4 regions of the Desulfobotulus pelophilus genome follow, and region 4 is predicted to be linked to each of the others. Evidence: predicted binding sites of a transcription regulator. Region 4 holds the regulator's gene; each other region holds the start of a gene.
The links. The regulator sigma-54, encoded in region 4, starts transcription at its own class of promoters, with help from an activator protein. The targets are predictions, from matches to a motif close to TNTGGCACANTTTCTGCTNT.
Positions count from the first base shown of each region.

Region 1 (2,185 bases), on a different contig from region 4:
CAGGTAAAGCTTCTCCGCGCCCTGGAAGGAGGCGGCTATACACCCGTTGGCATGTCCACCCGTAAAGATAGCGATGTACGCATACTGGCCGCTACCAACAGGGATCTGAGGGATCATGTTCGCAAAAATCTGATGCGGGAAGATTTTTTTTATCGCATTCACATCATCCCCATCCTTCTCCCCCCCCTGCGTAAAAGACTGGAAGATATTCCTCTTCTCATTGATCATTTTGTTAAAGAATTCGACACCCAAACTCCGCCCCCCCCTATTTCCGCACGGCTCATGGAAGCTTTTTCCAACTATAGCTGGCCAGGTAATGTCCGCGAACTTCAAAACACACTCCATCGCTATCTCACCCTTGGTAAAATCGACTTTCCAGGAACGGACCAAACCGGCTCAACCTCTGGTGCCGACCAGGATATGTCCGAAAAAAACGAAAATAACCAAGACCTTAAAGAGGCAATGGATAATTTTGAACGCGCCCTTCTTCTGCAAACTCTCAAAGAACAGCACTGGCACAAAGGACGTACGGCAGAAGTGCTGGGTATCCACAGAAAAACACTTTTCACCAAACTTCGCCAACATGGCATCGGCTAAAAAGGTGAGGAGCCTGCCCGATTTGGGGCGTTAAGACCCCAACACTTCATGGAACACTGTTTTTACATGTTTTATCTCGTTCCCTTCGCCAAACATGTGGTAGAAACACCTCAATATTTTCACCCTTCCAACTCCCCGGCTACCTTTTCCCCCTCCTATTCCGGGGATTTTTCATTCTTCAGAGCAGGATCAGAAAACAGTTCCTGCCCCCCCACATGAAAAAGAAGCAAAAACCAATACAAACACATGTAATTCAAAGAAAAACATCCATACAAAAACGATAAAAAGCCAGCCAGCACCCTAAGAATCCGGTTCCATAACAACGACAAAAAACAGCTTTTTTCCTCCTCTACCAAAAACATGGCACAATTTTAGCATCCTATCATACACATACCTGCGCAACTTATGAACAAAGTGCGCAAAGCCCGGTAGCCGGAAAACCAGCCCCCTTCCCCAGACCATCAAGGAGGATACATGAGCTCTTATCAGGAAGCTTACAGCAAAAAAATGCGCCGCCCGGAAGAGGCTGTGCGACACATTCAGTCCGGAGACTGGGTTGATTACGGTAACTTTGCCTGTGCCCCCCTGACGCTGGATGCCGCTCTGGCCGAGCGTGTCGGTGAGCTGGAGAATGTCAAGGTAAGAGCCATGACATTCCCCGGTCTTGCCGCCGTTGCCAAAGCCGATCCCACGGCTACCCGATTCATTTACAACAACTGGCATTTTTCCGGTGGTGACCGTAAACTCCATGATGCCGGCAACTGCTTTTATGTCCCCTTCCTTTTTCATGAAGGTCCGGGCTACTATGACATCATTGATTCCGATGTTTTCTGCGTTGCCGTTGCTCCCATGGATTCCAGGGGATATTTCAATTTCGGCTCCTCCAACTCCATACAGATGGCCGTGGCGCGGAGAGCCAAAAAAGTTATTGTGGAAATCAACCGCAGCATCCCCCACTGTTACGGTGGATTCAACGAGGGTATCCATATTGATCAGGTAGACATGATAGTGGAATCCGATCACAGACCCCTTTTCCAGCTGCCCTCCACCAATCCGTCAGAGATTGACACCCGCATAGCAGGGCTGATCATGGAAGATATTCAGGATGGCTCCTGCATTCAGCTGGGTATTGGGGGTATGCCCAATGCCGTGGGCAAAATGATTGCGGAATCGGACCTGAAAGACCTTGGCGTACATACGGAAATGCTGGCCGACTCCTTTGTGGATATGTTTGAGGCGGGACGCATCACCTGCAAATATACCCGCTACTGTCCCGGTAAAATGGCCTACACCTTTGCACTGGGCTCCCAGAAGCTCTATGATTTTCTGGACCAGAACCCCTTCTGCGCCAGCTATTCCGTTGATTTTGTCAATAAGCCTTCCCATATCTCCATGAATGACAATATGGTTGCCATTAACAATGCGGTAGAAGTGGACCTTTTCGGTCAGGTGTCCAGCGAATCTTCAGGGTATCGCCACATTTCCGGAACAGGCGGTCAGTTTGACTACACCTTTGGTGCTTACCATGCCCCCGGCGGAAAGAGCTTCATCTGCCTTTCCTCCACAACCAAAGACAAAAACGGCCATC
Region 1 is NZ_JAPFPW010000010.1:124,269-126,453, forward strand. It holds gene OOT00_RS09965 (sigma 54-interacting transcriptional regulator) at 1-597, shown strand, start outside; gene OOT00_RS09970 (acetyl-CoA hydrolase/transferase family protein) at 1,072-2,185, shown strand, end outside.
Region 1: the regulator sigma-54 is predicted to act here: its motif matches at 957-976, upstream of OOT00_RS09970 (acetyl-CoA hydrolase/transferase family protein).

Region 2 (2,185 bases), on a different contig from region 4:
TCCCGCATTTCCAGCCAGCCCCCGAGTTTTCCTCCCTGTATGCGCTCCGTGATGTCCACCCTTCCACCGTCCGAGGCAACCCACTTCACCTGACCGGATTCGTACTTCAGATCATAGGATGAATTACCGGAAACCAGAGGGAAACCTCCTGCGGTGGTAATGGTTACCGCACCCTTTTCATCCTCAAAGCTTTTGATATCAATAATTTCCGAAAGCTCTTTGATTTTTTCATTGCGGAGATCTCTGTTGTCATTGGAAGTTCTCTGACTTTCCTGCCCCATGATGGACTGGTTCAGACGGGCAATCTCAACGGTCAGCTGATTGACCCTGTGTACACCGCTCTGAATATCCGTATGCAGATCCTGCTCCATCTGCCAGAGATCCCTTTCCATAATATTGAAGCGCTCACTGAGTTTCACCCCGTTTTCATACACATTCATGCGCTCCGCAGCGCCATCGGGATTATTGGCAAGGGTGTTCCAGGAGTCCCAAAAATCCGGAAGAAGCTTACTGATGCTGGTCCCGGAACTTTCGCTGAACATCCCGGCCAGAACTTTCATATAGCTCATGAAGGCTTCCGATGCGGAATAAGCCGACTTCTGGGTTGTGATGCGGTCCTCCAGCAACTGATCCGCAGACTGCCGGACCTGCTGACTTTCAACGCCAGTACCCAAAAGAAAACCGGACTGGTTAATGGGCGAACTGGCTGCCTGAGGTACGGACTGACGGGAAAAGGAGGGATTGTTCACATTGGCAATATTGTGACCCGTCACATTCAGCCCCAGCTGCTGGGCGGCAAGGCCCTGCCTTGCAATATTCATGGTGCTGTTAATTCCGGCCATGGTCAGACCCTCCGGTTGACATACCCGTTGGCGGCACCTGCCATGCGGCGGTTACGGTCATAACCCGCCTGCTGCCGGGGCTGCATAAAAGCAGACATCATTTCACCCACCACATCCAGACAGAGACGAACATAACCCAGATTGGCGTCTGCCGTATTTTTCACCTGTTCCCGCAAGGTATGCACAGCAAGAAAAAAGGGCTCCAGTACCTTTTTTTCATCAAAAGAAAGGCGGCCCGCAAGGAGATCGGTTTGAAAATGCATACCATCCACATCCATGGTACGGCCTGCCAGAGACATGGTCTGGATAATCCGTTCCCGCACAGCAAGAATGGCTGCGGCTGCGGCCTGTTTTTCTTCGGCCAGAATCCAGAGAGGGGTAACATCACCCGATTTCAACACCTCTGCTTCCCTGTCCAGCACATCGAGCAGACCTTCAAAGCAGGTAATTTTTTCCTGGTAAAGGGCCATCAGCTCTTCCTTGAGTCCCATACCGTGCCTCCTTACAGATTCTTGATCTTTCTAAAAAACTATGCAAAAGATCGGCACATCCGACCCTTTGCATAAATTTTTTTGCATAATATGTGCCACCATCTTCTGGTGCCAAATACCATTCCACAATCAAAAGACCATCACCCTTCCGAGTCCGGCCTTGCCAGCTGACGATAAAGAAAATCACGCAATCCTGGGCTGTTATGACCTCTGGAAATACGATCAGCCAATTCCTCATCCATGCGGGACTCCCATATCTCTTCTGCCTGACTGCGGTTGAAAATGCCTCCTTCCGGCAAAGTTTGCCGCATGGCCTTCATCATGGTCTGAAGCATGATGGCCTCAAAACCGGCACAGGCCTCCTTCAGCCTTTCCTTTTCGGCAATCTTTGCCGCCGCCTTCACGTCCCCGGCTATTCTGGATTCCGAAACCATTGCCATCTGTACACCGCTATCCAGACGCATAGAACATCTCCCTGCTGCTTGAACATCCATTACGATTCTTACGTCTCTACAGTTTTAAGGTCTTTACGGTCTTTAAGGGTCCTACATAATCTCCAGATCCGCCTGCAGGGCACCGGCTGCCTTGATGGTCTGAAAAATACTGATCATATCCCTTGGGGTCACACCAATGGCATTGAGCGCGCGTACCAGCTCGCCTATAGTGGCACCGCCCCCCATGAGCATGACATTGGCCATTTCCTCATCCACCTCAATTTCCGTTTCCGGAACCACAACGGTTTCGCCTCCGCCAAAGGCTTCCGGCTGACTCACCCTTGCCATTTCCCTCACGGAAATACTCAGATTACCGTGGGCCACAGCCACCGTGGAAATTCTCACATTCTCACCAATA
Region 2 is NZ_JAPFPW010000001.1:8,961-11,145, reverse strand. It holds gene flgK (flagellar hook-associated protein FlgK) at 1-842, opposite strand, end outside; gene flgN (flagellar export chaperone FlgN) at 845-1,333, opposite strand; gene OOT00_RS00060 (rod-binding protein) at 1,474-1,797, opposite strand; gene OOT00_RS00055 (flagellar basal body P-ring protein FlgI) at 1,879-2,185, opposite strand, start outside.
Region 2: the regulator sigma-54 is predicted to act here: its motif matches at 1,414-1,433, upstream of flgN (flagellar export chaperone FlgN).

Region 3 (2,185 bases), on a different contig from region 4:
TTAAGGTTCGCTTCAACGATTTCAAGGAAAAAGAAACGAAAGAAAGCCTCACCCTTGAAATCATTAAAGGAAGCGGAGCAAGCCTTGTATCCGCCATCGGGCATATGCTGATACTCTACAGACCTTGTAAAATAACAGAAAAACGAAAAATAAAGCTCCCCAGAACTCCTGCTGCCAGCTGAAACCCGCCGTTCCTCCAGAGGGGGCAACATGTCCATGGCTGCCCCCTCTGGCCGGTGGCGCTCCGCGGACCATGGTCTTGCGTTCAAAAGGAAGCCTTTCCTCCGTCCGGCCCTCAAGCCTGCCACACACTCTTTTCATGGCAAAAGGTGTGTGCAGGTGCCGGATAAAGCCATCCTAGCTACCGGCTCTGCCTTGCCAATCCCCTCATTTTCCTTCCCATACCATCCTCCCCCATGCAGAATCAGGCCCGGAGTTCCCGCCCTTCGCCATCGAAACGGGCTGCTCCCACAGCATCCATCTGTGACTTTTTTGATCCAAAAAGAGACACAAGCCACATACAAAATCTATCCATCCGAATTAAAGAGCTATTTTTTTTAAACGGACAGCACAGAGTCAAGGACAATAAAAAAACTTTCTAGTTTTATATTTTATTATCAGTACCATAAGAACCCAACTATCCGTTCACAGAAAACGGAACATGCCATCCTGAAAATGTGACACAATTGCCACGCGCGCCACATGAAAGCCCCGTCCATCCCCTGTTTCCATTCTGGCATGCTTATTGAACTACTTCCCAGAGCCAACCACAGAGAAACCTCAGCCCGATGAGACAGACACATCGGGCCTAAAAAACGCTGTCATAAAAAGGAGACGTTCATGAGCGATGTAATGGAACTGTACCGGCAGAAATGTGTTTCCGCTGAAAAAGCCGTTTCCATTGTCAAATCACACGACGTGGTGGACTATGGTTTTTTTAACGGCAAACCCGTTGTCTGTGATCAGGCTCTGGCCGCACGTCACGAGGAACTGAAGGATGTGTTCATCCACACAGCCGTCACCATCCCCCCCATACCGGAGGTGATCAAATACCCCGGAAGCTTTGTCTACCATGACCTTCAGTTCAGCAAACTCACCCGGGTTCTGAAAAGCAGCGGCCTTCCGGCCTTCTATTTGCCCATCATGTATCATCAGGCACCCGCATGGTTCCGCGATGGCGTGGCGGATCACAGAAATGTGGTCATCTGTGCCGTCTGCCCCATGGACCGGCATGGATACTTCAACCTCGGCCCCCACCCTTCCGCCACCCTTGCGTCCATGGAACAGGCGGACGCGGTCATTCTTGAAGTGGTACAGGACATGCCCCGCTGCCTAGGCGGCTCGGAAGAATCCGTCCATATCTCCCAGGTGGACTATGTTGTGGAAGCACCGGCAGATCAGAAAATGACCGACCTGCCCGTTGCCGAACCTACCGACACAGACAGACGGATTGCAGGCCACATCATGCCATTCATTCAGGATGGCAGCTGCATCCAGCTGGGTATTGGCGGCATGCCCAATGCCGTTGGAAAAATTATAGCCGAATCAGACCTGAAAGATCTCGGCGGTCACACGGAAATGCTTTCCGACGCCTATGTGGATATGCTGCTTTCCGGCCGCATGAACGGAGCCCGCAAACCCTTTGACATCGGCCGGGTTCCCTACACCTTCGCCCTGGGTTCCCGCAGAATGTACGAGTTCATGGATAACAACCCTGCGGTCTCGGCCTACCCGGCCAGCTATACCAATGACCCCAAAGTCATCGGCCAGATCGACAACTTCGTTTCCATCAACAACGCCCTGCAGGTGGACCTTTTCTCCCAAATCAATGCGGAAAGCCTTGGCACCACCCAGGTTTCCGGTAATGGGGGGATGTGGGACTTTGTCATTGGTGCCCAGTGGTCCAAAAACGGAAAAAGCTTTATCTGCCTTGCCTCCACCTACAAAGACAGTGAAGGCAACCTCCGTTCTCGGGTCATGCCCCGACTCAAGGAGGGCAGCATTGTCACCATTCCACGGCATCAGGTGGACTATGTGGTTACGGAATTCGGAGCCGCCAGAATGCGTGGCCAGTCCACATGGAGCCGGGCTGAAAGGATCATCGGCCTCGCCCATCCTGATTTCAGAGAAGAACTGATCCGCGAAGCCCAGTCCATGGGCATCTGGCGTCAGTCCAGCAAAAAAG
Region 3 is NZ_JAPFPW010000016.1:25,203-27,387, forward strand. It holds gene yhbY (ribosome assembly RNA-binding protein YhbY) at 1-182, shown strand, start outside; gene OOT00_RS12575 (acetyl-CoA hydrolase/transferase family protein) at 841-2,185, shown strand, end outside.
Region 3: the regulator sigma-54 is predicted to act here: its motif matches at 733-752, upstream of OOT00_RS12575 (acetyl-CoA hydrolase/transferase family protein).

Region 4 (2,185 bases):
AAGGCTTGAAATTGCCCGGGTCCTCTCCACAGATCCGGCCTTTGTTCTTCTGGATGAGCCCTTTGCAGGCGTGGACCCCATGGCTGTCAGCGACATCCAGGGCATCATTGCCTATCTGACCCAGAGGGGTATTGGTGTACTTATATCTGATCACAATGTACGGGAAACTCTGGGGGTCTGCGATACAGCATTCATCCTGCATTCCGGTAAAGTTGTGGAGTCGGGCTCGCCCGAAGCCATTGCTTCCAGTCCCGTAGCCCGAAAAAACTACTTAGGAGACGGATTCCGGTTATAAAATGGCCATAGAACTCCGACAACAGCTTAAACTGACCCAGCAACTTGTCATGACACCCCAGCTGCAGCAGGCCATCAAACTGCTACAGCTTTCCCGGCTTGAACTTGTGGATGCCATCCAGCAGGAACTGGAACAAAACCCTGCCCTTGAGGAACGCATGGAAGCCCCTGAGCCGGAGACCCCGGAAACCCCGGAATCTCCTGCTACGGAAGAGGGTCTCAAGGAAGTGGAAATCGGGGAAACCGTCAGTCCTGAAACCGACTGGGACAGCTATCTGGATGAGTACAGCAGTGCCGGCAGGGTTCACTTTGAATCCGAGGAAAAAGACGGCCCACGCTACGAGAATTTTGTTTCCGGCAAGGAGAGCCTGCATGAACATCTGCTCTGGCAGCTTTCCATGGCGGAAACCGATATCCGTACCCAGCAGATTGCCAGCCTCATCATCGGAAACATCAACACAGACGGCTATCTCGATGCCACCCTGGAAGAAATCATTGAGGTATGCAACTGTCCCGAAGCAAAGGTCGGCAAAACCCTCTCCCTTGTCCAGTCCTTTGACCCTGCAGGCGTAGGAGCCCGTAACCTTAAGGAATGCCTGCTGCTGCAGACAGAACGACTCGGCATCCACTCAGAAATTGTTGAAAAAATCATCTCCCAACATCTCAAGCATCTTGAGAACAAAAATTTTAAAGCCATTGCCAAAAGCCTGAAGCTTCCCATAGAAACCATTATTGCTGCCGTCGCCGTCATTCGGTCGCTGGAACCCAAACCCGGCCGGGAGTATCATAATGAAGCCCCGGTTTATATTACACCGGATATCTATGTATACAGACAGAATGATGACTTCATTATAACCCTGAATGATGATGGTTTGCCAAGGCTGCATATCAACCCATATTATAAAAAAGCCATGCGCACCGGCGAAAAAATATCCGGGGAAACCAAAGATTATCTTCAGGAAAAAATGCGCTCCGCCTCGTGGCTGATCAAAAGTATCCAGCAGCGCCAGAAAACCATCTATAATGTAATGGAAAGCATTGTACGCTTTCAGAGGGACTTCTTTGAAAAAGGCATTACCCATTTAAAGCCCATGGTACTGAGGGATGTAGCCCAGGACATACAAATGCATGAATCCACCATCAGTCGGGTTACAACCAACAAATATGCCTACACACCACAGGGTCTTTTTGAGCTCAAGTATTTTTTCAACAGCTCCATAAACAGAGTTGAGGGAGAAGCCCTCGCATCGGCCAGCGTCCTTGAAAAAATCAAGCAGCTGGTGGAAAGCGAACATCCGCAAAATCCTTACAGCGATCTGAAACTAGCAGCCATTCTTGAAAAGGATCATAATATCCGCATTGCCAGAAGAACCATTGCCAAATACAGGGAAATTCTAAAAATTCTTCCCTCCAGCAAACGCAGACAGTACTGAGTCATATCAGTCGCAAACAGCATTGATCCTGCCGCAGAAACCATATCCGGCAGCGGCAGGACAGCCATAGAGGACTTCGAACCAAACCCACCAGGGAGGCCCATCATGAAGACAGCAGTGACCTTCAAAAACATCGAACCCTCGGAAGCACTCAAAGACTACGCCGCCAGCAAGCTTGCCCGGCTGGATAAACAATTTGACAGCCCGGCAGAGGCACAGGTAGTTTTATCCGTGGAAAAAATCCGTCACATTGCAGAAGTGCGCATAACCTGTGACCGTCTTAATCTTCAGGCTACGGAAGAAACGGAAAACATGTACGCAGCCCTTGACCTTGTGGTAGACAAACTCAAAAAACAGATCCGGCGAAGCAAAGAAAAGAAAAGAGAAAAACGCCCTGTCTCCAAAGGGGGAATTAAAGGCGCCGAGGCATCCATGGCAGAAGCTGCTGCCATCCGCCA
Region 4 is NZ_JAPFPW010000002.1:37,945-40,129, reverse strand. It holds gene lptB (LPS export ABC transporter ATP-binding protein) at 1-295, shown strand, start outside; gene rpoN (RNA polymerase factor sigma-54) at 297-1,727, shown strand; gene hpf (ribosome hibernation-promoting factor, HPF/YfiA family) at 1,833-2,185, shown strand, end outside.